2 regions of the Streptomyces sp. NPDC031100 genome follow, and region 1 is predicted to be linked to the other one. Evidence: riboswitches for the same ligand, from Rfam matches in the RefSeq annotation. Region 1 holds a riboswitch; the other holds the start of a gene.
The links. A riboswitch is a leader RNA that binds a small molecule or an ion and turns the genes downstream of it on or off. The one in region 1 is predicted to bind cobalamin.

Region 1 (5,558 bases):
GTCTTCTCGCGGGCGAACCGCACGCGCACCGGGAGTACCCCGAGGCCCCGCACCTGACCGGCGCGCGACTCGACCTCGTCCTCGATGTGTTCGCCGAGGATCTGGAAGCCGCCGCAGATGCCGAGGACCGGGCGTCCTTCCGCGGCCCTTCTGACGAGGGCGTCCGCGAGCCCCCGCTCCCGCAGCCACGCGAGGGCCTTGACCGTCCCCCGAGTCCCCGGGATCACCACGAGGTCCGCGTCCGCCAGCTCCTCCGGCCGGTCCACGAACCGCACCACGACACCCGGTTCGGCGGCGAGTGCGTCCACGTCGGTGAAGTTGGACATGAGCGGGATGGCGCACACCGCCACCCGCAGCACGTCCTCGCCGACCGGCGGGGCGGTGTTCGACTCGCGTACCGTCCCACGGAGGGAGACTCGCAGTCCGTCCTCCTCGTCGATGCCGAGCCCGTGCTGGAAGGGCAGGACGCCGTACGTGTGCCGCCCGGTGAGCCCGTGCAGCATGTCCAACCCCGGCTCCAGCAGAGTGACGTCGCCGCGGAACTTGTTCACCAGGAAGCCGGCCACCAGCTCCTGGTCCTCGGGCGAGAGCAGGGCGACCGTCCCGAAGAAGGAGGCGAAGACGCCGCCGCGGTCGATGTCGCCGACGACAAGCACAGGGAGCCGGGCGTTCCGCGCGATCCCCATGTTCACGATGTCGGTCCGCCGCAGATTGATCTCCGCGGGCGAACCGGCCCCCTCACAGATCACCGCGTCATACGTGCCCCGCAACTCGGCGAGACACTCCAGCACGGTGCCGAGGAGCTGCTGCTGGCGCCCCCCGTGATACCCGCGTGCGCTCAGCTCGCCCACGGGCTTCCCGAGCAGCACCACTTGACTGCTCTGTTCCCCACCGGGCTTGAGCAGCACGGGATTCATCAGCGCGGTCGGCTCGACCCGGCAGGCCTGGGCCTGCATCGCCTGCGCCCGCCCGATCTCGGCACCCTCGCGCGTGACGAAGGAGTTGAGGGACATGTTCTGCGCCTTGAAGGGCGCCACCTTCACGCCCTGGCGCACCAGCCACCGGCAGATCCCGGCCGTCACGACGCTCTTGCCGGCGTCGGAGGTGGTGCCGGCGACGAGGAGACCACCGTTCACTTCCCACGTCCCTTCACGAGTCGGCGCGCAGCGAGCGTGACGCCGAGCGCGAGCAGGCCGACGCGGCGGGAGAGCCGTACCGCCCGGTCGATGTCGGTGACCCGGACGGCCCGTCCGGCGCCCCCGCCCAGCACGGGCCGGTGTTCGACGCGCCCGCCGTAGGAGAGCGTCCCGCCCAGCCGCACGCCGAGGGCACCCGCGAACGAGGCTTCGACGGGCCCGGCGTTGGGGCTCGGATGCTTGCGTGCGTCGGCCCGCCAGGCGCGCACGGCGCCGCGGGGGTCGGGGCCGGCCGCGGCGGCGAGTACGGCGGTCAGCCGCGCCCCCGGCCACCCCGCGACGTCGTCCAGCCGGGCCGAGGCCCAGCCGTAGCGGCGGTGGCGGGCCGACTTGTGCCCCACCATCGCGTCCAGGGTGTTGACGGCCCGGAACCCGAGCAGCCCGGGCACCCCGCCCACGGCACCCCACACCAGCGCGCCCACGACGGCGTCGGAGGTGTTCTCGGCGACGGACTCCACGACCGCCCGGGCGATCCCGTCGGCGTCGAGGGCCTGCGGATCCCGTCCGCACAGATGCGGCAGCCGCGCCCGTGCGGCCTCGACGTCCCCGGCCTCCAGGGCGCGTCCGACGGTCCGCGCCTCCCTCGCGAGCGAAGTGCCCCCGACCACGGCCCAGGTGGCGGCGGCGGTCAGCGCGACGGAGGCGACAGGGGAGCGGCGCACGGCGCGTTCGGCGGCGGCGCCCAGAGCGACGGCTCCGCCGGCGCACACGGCGGTGTGCAGCGCACCCCAGCCGCGGTGGTCGTGCCACAGTGCGCGTTCCACGGCTGCGGCCGTCCGCCCGAACACGGCGACCGGATGCCCCCGGCGAGGGTCACCGAGGAGCAGGTCGCCGAGAAGGCCGGCGGCGGCGCCGTACGCGTAGGAGCGATCGGCACCCATCGGCTCAGCCGGCCGTGGGGGCAGGCAGGGCCCGGTTACTGAACCTCGAACGGCAGCCGCGCATGGCGATATGTCCTCACTCAGGGTGTCCGCGCCCTGGTTCGACGAGACCGGCGGTGAGAGTTCCTGGCTCCCGGGATTCCTTCCCCGGTGACAGTGGCGGGACCGCGCCGGATTCGCACCGGCTTCCTCTCCTGCCGCCGTACATGGCGTGGGCAGTCCACCACGCCCCCGGAAGGGCCGTCAACTTGCCTTTGACCTGGGACGCCGGACTGTGCTGAGGCCCACACCGCGGCTGTTTCGGGCGGGGTGGAACGGCCCTGTGGGACCCCGTCCCGGACACACGTCCGCCCTGCCGGTCGGCTGAACACGCCGGACCGGCAGGGCGGATGCGGAGGATGTGCGCTCGGGCGTCAGGCCTTCGCCACGATCAGATGGATCCCGTACGCCACCGCGGCCGCACAGGCGGCGAAGCAGACGTACGCGCTCGTCACGGCCAGCGCCGCGGAGTTGCCCTGGGCCGCGGCCTTCTCCCGGCGGGCGAGCGCGGTGACGCCGAGGGTGAACAGGGCCACCAGGCCCATGGTCACGGCGAGGCTGACGCCGAAGACGGAGCCGAGGGCCGCCCAGTCGATCTTCATGGGGATGCTTCCTTCAGAGTCCGGGTTCGGGGTCAGACCGTGGCGGCCGGCGGGGTCGCCGGAGCCGGTTCGGCGGCGGTCTGGGCCGGGATGGTGGCCGTGAGGTCCTCGGTGACGGTGCCCGCGGGGGGCGGGGTCACCGCGGCGATGGCGGTGGTCACCACGCCGGCCGGCTCGGCGGTGCCGTCGACGGCGTTGACGTTGGTGTGGTCGACGACCTCGCGGCGGGAGATCTTCCAGATCGCGGCGCTGGCGCCGACCAGGAAGACGGCGACGAGTGCGGTGCCCCAGTCACCCAGGTCCGTGACGGACTCGGCGCCCGCGCCGACCAGCGCGGCGGCCGGGAGGGTCAGCGCCCAGGCGACGAACATGCGGGTCGCGGTGGACCAGCGGACCACACCGCCCTTGCGGCCCAGGCCCGCACCCATCACCGAGCCGGAGACGACGTGGGTGGTGGAGAGGGAGAAGCCGAGGTGGGAGGAGGCCAGGATGGCCGTGGCCGCGCTGGTCTGGGCGGCGAAGCCCTGGCGCGGCTCCAGGTCGGTCAGGCCCTTGCCCATGGTGCGGATGATGCGCCAGCCGCCGATGTAGGTGCCTAGCGCGATGGCCAGACCCGCGGAGAGGATGACCCAGGTGGGAGGGTTGGAGCCGGGGGCGAGGGAGCCGCCGGCGACCAGGGCGAGGGTGATGATGCCCATCGTCTTCTGGGCGTCGTTGGTGCCGTGGGCGAGGGAGACCAGGCCGGCGGAGGCGATCTGGCCGGCGCGGTAGCCCTTGCGGGTGGCCTCGCTGTCGGCGTTCTTGTCGATGCCGTAGGAGAACCGGGTGGCGAGCATCGCCGCGAGACCGGCCACGATCGGGGCGGCGACCGCCGGGAGCAGCACCTTGGTGACGAGCACGTCACCGTGGACGGCACCGAAGCCTGCGGAGGCGACGGTGGCGCCGACCAGGCCGCCCATCAGGGCGTGCGAGGAGCTGGAGGGCAGTCCCACCAGCCAGGTCAGCAGGTTCCAGAGGATCGCGCCGACCAAGGCGGCGAATATGACCTCGGGACGTATGCCGGTCTCGTCGACGAGACCCTTGGAGATCGTGTTGGCGACCTCCACGGAGAGGAAAGCTCCCACAAGGTTGAGGGCGGCGGACATGGCCACCGCGATCTTGGGCTTGAGGGCGCCGGTCGAGATGGTCGTGGCCATCGCGTTGGCGGTGTCGTGGAAACCGTTCGTGAAATCAAACGCGAGTGCGGTTACCACCACAATCGCGAGGATCAGCGAGAAGCTTTCCATTTACCCAGGCAATCGTTAGAGGTCATCGGCCGTTGGACCGTAGGCAACCTGGATGAACGGAAGGTGAACTGGGGCGGGCGTCAGGGTGTCGTCAACGGGGGATTGGGATTGCCTTCAGGGTCGACGCCCCAAGCGCCCCTTGGCTACCGGCCCCGCGCGAAGGCCCGCAGCCGGCTCGGCGGCCCCTCGAAGAGATTCTGGTCACCCGGCAGGCCGCCCTCGGTGCCGTACTGCCAGAAGGTCCAGTCCGACCAGCCGCCCGGCAGCGACCCCGGGTCCGATGTGCCGTGCCGGGCGATCCACAAGGGGTGGTCCGAGGCGAAGGCGCGGCTGTTGCCCGTGCAGGCCTTCCACCAGCGGGCGGTGGTGTAGATCACCGGGCGGCGGCCGGTCTTCCGGTCGACCTCGTCGCTGAAGGACCGGATCCAGTCGACCATCCGCTTCCAGCCCAGCCCGTAGCACCTGTGGTCCTTGTCGTACGGGTTGTACTCGATGTCGAGCGCCGGCGGCAGCGTCCAGCCGTCCGCCCGCCAGTCGCCGCCGTGCCGCACGAAGTACGCGGCCTGCTCGGCGCCCGGGGACCGGTCCGGCCGGGCGAAGTGGTACGCGCCGCGGACCAGGCCCGCCCGGCGCGCGCCGCCGTACTGCCGGTCGAAGTAGGGGTTGCGGTAGGTCGTGGACTCGGTCGCCTTGACGTAGGCGAACCGGGCGCCGTCCGAGCGGGCGGACGGCCAGTCGACGTGCTCCTGGTGCGAGGACACGTCCTGCCCGCGGAGCGAGCCCGCCGGGTACGCCGACGACACGTCCTGCCCGCGGAGCGGGTCCGCCGCGTACATCGGCGGCCCCGCCGTCGCGGCCTGGGCGCCCACGAGGGCGAGCGCGGCGACGGCGGCCGCGAGCGCGCCCGCGCGGCGAACGGAACGGAAAGGTGTGCGATCACGAGCCACGCGTCCCCCTGGAGTGGCGATGGAACGTCGTCCAGTGAGTTGGAAAGATCATTGAATGCCTGATGATCATGAAAGATCGGCGGATCTTCGACGTTTCGGCGGGATCTTCACCCTCTCGGCGGTACGCGTTCCGGCCCCGCGCACACGGGACGGCAGCCCCCGCGCCGGGCCGGCTGGCAGGATCGCGGCATGGCTGAAGAGCGGCGGGACATGCAACAGGAAGCGGAACAGGAAGCGGTGCACGTCTGGGAGGCGCTGGTCGCGACGGCCCGCCGGACCGTCGCCGACGGGCTGGTCGTCGGCACCTCCGGCAACGTCTCGGCGCGCGTCGGTGACCTCGTGCTGGTCACCCCGTCGGGCGTGCCCTACGACCGGCTGACCCCGGACGACATCACCGGCGTCGACCTCGGCGGCCGGCAGGTGCTCGGCACGCTCGTGCCGACCAGCGAACTGCCCATGCACCTCGCCGTCTACCGCACCACCGACGCCCGCGCCGTCGTCCACACCCACGCCGTGCACGCCACGGCCGTCTCCACCCTCGTGAGCGAGCTGCCCCCGGTCCACTACATGGCAGCTGGGCTCGGCGGCCGCGACGGTCGCATCCGGG
Region 2 (5,558 bases), on a different contig from region 1:
TGGTGATGATCAGCGAACGGCCCGCCGAAGCAGCCGACCGGGCCGTCCCCGGCCACTGGGAAGGCGACCTCATCGTCGGCCGCAACTCCCGCTCCGCCATCGCCACCCTGGTCGAACGCAGTACCCGCTACCTGCTGCTCGTCCACCTGCCCACCGACCACAGCGCCCCGGCCGTCCGCACAGCACTGGCAGACGCGGTCCAGACCCTCCCACCGCACCTGAAGCGGTCCCTGACCTGGGACCAGGGCCCCGAAATGGCCGCCCACCACGCCTTCAGCATCGCCACCGACGTCCCGGCCTACTTCTGCGACCCCGCCAGCCCCTGGCAGCGCGGCTCCAACGAAAACACCAACGGCCTGCTGCGGCAGTACTTCCCCAAGGGCACCGACCTGTCCGTGCACACCCCCGAACACCTCGACGCCGTCGCAGCAGAACTCAACAGTCGCCCACGCAAAACGCTCGGCTGGGAAACCCCAGCCGAGCGTCTGTCTAAACTGCTCGCGGCTTGATCAACTCACCGCGTGTTGCGACGACCCCTTGAATCCGCCGGTTCCGAGGGGCCCTTTCGTGTCCCGAAACGGTTCAGTTGGAGGCGGGAACCGTCCGTCCGGACGCGGCGGTCGCGGGCTTGGGATTCAGCTGACGCTCGGCCAACTCCCCGAAGAGCAGCCCGAAGCCGCCCCACAGGACGGTCTGGATGGCCAGGGCGGAGAGGCGGAAGCGCCACAACAGGGTGGCCGGGAAGCCCTTCGGCACCTCGTTGACGACCGGCAGGAACGCATAGGCCAGGCCGATCACGAGGGCGAAGGCGGCCACCGCGACGACGGTGGCGTACCAGGTGCCCAGTGCGGGCGCGAGCCGCTTGCCCAGGATGGTGGCGGCGACCGCCAGGAGCACGCTGAGCAGCATCATCAGGAAGTACAGGGCGGTCCGCTTGCCGAGGGTGTCGGGGTTGCCGACCGACGGCGGATTGGCCGGGTACTTCAGGAACGGGACGACGTACACGGCCAGGAGCGCGCAGCCGGACAGCAGCAGCGCGGTCGCCCGCGGGCTGAAGCGGCCCACCCGGCCGAGCGCGAAGCAGTACGCGAGCGCCGCGATGCCGCCGAAGGCGACCCCGTAGACGAGGACACCGGTGGCGAGACCGGCGGTGGACTGCAGGGAGCGGGAGACGACTTCCATCCCGTGCTCGTGGGAGTGGGCTTCCTCGAAGCTGATCGCGCTGTCGACGTTCGGCTCACCGAGGAAGTAGGCGGCGACCAGGGCGAGCACACCGGCCGCAAGGCCGGCGAGCATGCCCCGCACGAGGAGGTTTCTTACCGTTGCGGAGTTCATGGGTGTGCGGCGTCCCCCGCCTCAGTGGCAGGGGAAACCGAGCAGGTGACGGGCGTCGTGCACCCACTCGTGGACGTCCGTGCCGCTGAACACGGAGGTGACGCCCTGCTCGGCGCCGACGAAGTAGAGCAGGACGAGCATCAGGATGCCGAAGAAGACAGCCCAGGGAGCTATCGCCTTCAGCGGCAACGTGGCGGGAACGACGGGGGTGGTGGCTGTCGGCTGGGCGACGGTCTGCGCCATGGCAGAACCTCCTCTGGGAGTTCGCGTCCCATCTCGGTGGTGCACAGGACGACGGCCACGGGTCTGACTCACGAAACGCCCTTGGGGTGTCTCGCATACAGTGGCGCGACCGTGCCGGATTCCCACCGGCTTCCGTCTCGCCGTCGTCAATATCGGACAGACCGTACCGCGCGCCGCCTGCCTGGCCAAGACCGCACCCCCTTGGCGTGATCTTCCTCTCGGCAAATACCCAGTCCCGTCAGCCCGTTCTCGGCGAAGATCCGGCCTGTTCTCAGCGAAGGCCGTCGACGCCGCGCCGCTCCCGGGAGGCCGCAGCGAGCCGCGGCGGTGTGAAGGTGTAGAGGCCGAGGATCTCCGGCAGGGGTGCGACACCTGGGCCGCCCGCGCGTACCCAGTCCGTGATGTCCTCCGTCGCGTCGGGGTCGTTGACCAGCCCCAGCCATACCGGCCGGCCACCGGCGGCCCGGCCGGCCGCGGAAGGCTGTACGACGATGACGTTGGCCTGCTCGCACACGTCGAGGCAGGCGGAGATGCGCACGGGCACCTGTGCCCGCAGACGCGCGGTCTGCGCCGCGTGATCGACGCCGATCACCTTGGGACTGCCGCAGCAGCAGTCCCGGCACACGACGACACGGCACGGCACCGGGCGGCCGGCCCCCTCCGCAACCACCTCGTCACCGAACCTCTCTCCGGCCGGCCTCTCGGGCATGCCGCACCACCCCTCCCCCGGGGAGATCCGCCCCGGTGTCCGTCGAGGAGGCGACCGCGTGAGTCTCCTGGCTCTCGGGTCGTCGCTCGTCCCGGCCTTCCCGCCCCACGCGGGCAGTGGCCTGTCGGAACTCGCTCACCGATCACAGTGGCGGGACCGCGCCGGATTCACACCGGCTTCCTCGGATCGCCGTCGCCTTGTCGCCGATCATCATCCCATCGCGGACGAGACGCCGTCATGCGGGCGCGACCAGCGACCCGTGGGCCCTGACCCTGGCTGGAAGTCGTCAGCGCTGGAGCCGTCGGTCCTAGAGTCGGATGCTCCAGGTGACCTCGGTGAAGGAGCTTGACCACAGTGGCGGATCAGCGGGTTGTCGTCGTGACCGGCGGGGGCACGGGCATCGGGGAGGCCACGGCCCGGCTGTTGCGTGAGGGTGGCCACCAGGTGGTCGTCTCCGGCCGCCGCCCCGAGCCCCTGCAACGCCTCGCGCACGAGACCGGGGTCCTGGCGTATCCCTCGGACGTCGGGGACCCCGATGCGGCCGAGGGTCTCGTGCGAGCGGCTCTGGACTCCTACGGACGGCTCGACGGACTCGTGCTCAACGCAGGAATCGGACGCGGAGGAGCCGTCGGTGACCTGTCCTCGGCCGACTGGGACGAAGTGATGCGCACCAACCTCACCGGTCCGCTGCTGCTCCTGCGCGCGGCGATCCCGCACCTGCTGGAGTCCAGGGGTGCGGTGGTCGCCGTCGCATCGGTGTCCGCGCTGCGCAACGGCGCGGGCAACGCCCCGTACGCCACCTCCAAGGCCGCCCTGCTCCAGCTCTGCCGTTCCGTCGCCGTCGACTACGGGCGTCAGGGGGTGCGGGCCAACATCGTGTGCCCCGGCTGGGTACGAACCGAGATGGCCGACCGACGCATGGCGCGCTTCGTGGAGGAGGCAGACCTGCGGGACGGGGGCGTGGAGGCCGCCTACGAAGAGGCCACCCGGCTGCTGCCCATGGGACGACCGGGTGACCCGCGCGAGATCGCGGAGGCGATCGGCTGGCTGCTCTCCCCCGCCGCGTCGTACGTCAACGGTGCCGTGCTCACCGTCGACGGCGGGGCAACGGCCCTCGACCCGGGAACACTCGGCTTCGACTTCCACATCGCGCCACGCGGAGGCGAGGACTCGACCGCTCCGCAGTGAGTACCGCCCGCTGTCCGGGGACAAGGTCGTCATCACGCTGCACGGATCACCGGCCTACGCGTGGACAACGGTCGAGGTGGTCACGGGGGCCCTTGACGGTGATCGCGGTGAAAACGGCCGACGGAACCGTACGGGACACGGTCCGCCCCTCCGGTAGGAGCCGCGGCGGGGCTCCAGTGACAGCCCCGCCGACGGCTCCGGGTGCGCGCTCAGGCACCCACGGCTGACGCCACCGAGTCCTGCAGGATGCCGAGCCCCTCGGTCAGTTCTTCGTCCGTGGAGGTCAGGGCCGGCATGAGCTTCACCACCTCGTCGTAGGAGCCCGACGTCTCCACCAGGAGCCCCCGGGCGAATGCCCCGTCAGCGACCTGCCGGGCCATGCTCGGCTCCCGGAAGGCCAGACCCCACACCAGGCCACGACCACGCGACTCCGCCACATGCGCCGCGTGCCGATCGGCGAGCTCGCCCAGCCTCTCCTCGAACAGGAGGGCCCGTTCCTGGGTCCGCTTCTCCAGGGTGCTGTCCGCCCAGAACTCCCGCAGGGCGGCGGCCGCCGTCACGAATGCCGGGTTGTTGCCGCGGAACGTGCCGTTGTGCTCGCCCGGTTGCCATACGTCCAACTCGGTGCGGAAGAGCGTGAGGGACATCGGCAGGCCGTATCCGCTGATGGACTTGGACAGGCAGACGATGTCCGGCGTGATCCCGGCGGCCTCGAAGCTGAAGAAGGGCCCCGTGCGGCCGCAGCCCATCTGAATGTCATCGATGATCAAGAGGATGCCGCGCCGGCTGCACAGCTCCGCGAGGTCGGCGAGCCAGGTCGAGCCGGCCGGGTTGACGCCGCCCTCACCCTGCACGGTCTCCACGATGACGGCTGCGGGGAGATCCAGGCCGCTGCTGCTGTCGGCAAGCATGCTGTCCAGCAGCTTCAGCCCGGACACCTGGCCTCCGGCGAACCCGTCGTAGGGGATGCGCAAGGTGTGTCCGAGCGGAACGCCGGCACCCGCGCGCTTGGCGGCGTTTCCCGTAGCGGCCAGTGAACCCAGCGACATGCCGTGGAAGGCACCGGTGAAGGCGACGATCGTCTGACGCCCCGTCACCTTGCGGGCCAGCTTGAGCGCGGCCTCCACGCTGTTGGTCCCGGTGGGGCCGGGGAACTGTACCCGGTAGTCCAGTCGGCGCGGGCCGAGCACCCGCGCCGCGAACTCGGTGAGGAAGTCCTCCTTGGCGGCGGTCAACATGTCCAGGCTGTGGGTCACCCCGTCCTTCTCGAGGTAGTCGAGCAGCGCCCGTTTGAGCACGGGGTGGTTGTGACCGTAGTTCAGGGCGCTGGCACCAGCGAAGAAGTCCAGATAGACGCGGCCGTCGCGATCGAACATGCGGCTGCCGCGCCCCTGGTCGAACACCACCGGCCAGTTCCTGCAGTAGCTGCGGACTTCAGACTCGATTGTGGGGGCGATCATGATGTCTCCTCGGAGAAGGCGTGCAGGGGAGGGGGGCTCATCGCCGTCGTAGGCGTTGGCGGGGCGTGGGGAGGGGGTATGAGGGTGTACAGGCGGCACCCATGCCAAGGGCGGTGCGCGGCTGCCATCGGCCGGAGTCGTGAAGGCTCAGGGCGAAAGCGCCGGTCTGCTGGGCGTACATCTCAGAGGCGAGACCGACAGCGAGACCGACAGGACACATGCGGCGAGGAATCGGCGGGTGACGCGCCGCGTCTCGGCCAAGGAGGCCGGAAGGGCCGGCAGAAGCAGCGTGACCGAGGTCGCGGCCACACCGTTGCAGCTGCCTAAGTGCATGGCCATCACTCATTCACCGAGCAGGAAAGGCACGGCGAGGACCGCCATGCCCGTGAGCACGAGCAGTACCGAGGCTCCGGCGCACCGCAGTAGCGGCCCGCCGCAGCGCACGGCAGCGGCGGCTGCCAGGGCGTAGCCGATCAGTGCGGCCGCAGCCGGCCCCAGCAGCAGAAGGGGGACGGCACCGTCCCGAGCCGTCCCCGCACAGGCGAAGGCGCAGCATGCGGTGCCGACGGCCGCGATGACGGCCTTGGCGGGGCCTCGTTCGGAGGGGCTCCGCTCGCCGGGGC

Region 2: it holds a riboswitch for cobalamin, as region 1 does, so the genes downstream of both, ACZ5DS_RS05445 ((2Fe-2S) ferredoxin domain-containing protein) here and ACZ5DS_RS00335 (cobalamin biosynthesis protein) in region 1, are expected to answer to the same signal.

The regions. Positions count from the first base shown of each region.
Region 1 is NZ_JBVIGN010000001.1:61,547-67,104, reverse strand. It holds gene ACZ5DS_RS00340 (cobyric acid synthase) at 1-1,136, opposite strand, end outside; gene ACZ5DS_RS00335 (cobalamin biosynthesis protein) at 1,133-2,077, opposite strand; cobalamin riboswitch at 2,179-2,317, opposite strand; gene ACZ5DS_RS00330 (hypothetical protein) at 2,491-2,718, opposite strand; gene ACZ5DS_RS00325 (inorganic phosphate transporter) at 2,751-4,004, opposite strand; gene ACZ5DS_RS00320 (lysozyme) at 4,148-4,951, opposite strand; gene ACZ5DS_RS00315 (class II aldolase/adducin family protein) at 5,141-5,558, shown strand, end outside.
Region 2 is NZ_JBVIGN010000002.1:264,594-270,151, reverse strand. It holds partial or broken gene ACZ5DS_RS05460 (IS30 family transposase) at 1-509, shown strand, start outside; gene ACZ5DS_RS05455 (CbtA family protein) at 583-1,335, opposite strand; gene ACZ5DS_RS05450 (CbtB domain-containing protein) at 1,357-1,578, opposite strand; cobalamin riboswitch at 1,614-1,759, opposite strand; gene ACZ5DS_RS05445 ((2Fe-2S) ferredoxin domain-containing protein) at 1,850-2,287, opposite strand; cobalamin riboswitch at 2,348-2,470, opposite strand; gene ACZ5DS_RS05440 (SDR family NAD(P)-dependent oxidoreductase) at 2,642-3,475, shown strand; gene ectB (diaminobutyrate--2-oxoglutarate transaminase) at 3,685-4,935, opposite strand; gene ACZ5DS_RS05430 (amino acid:polyamine antiporter) at 5,278-5,558, opposite strand, start outside.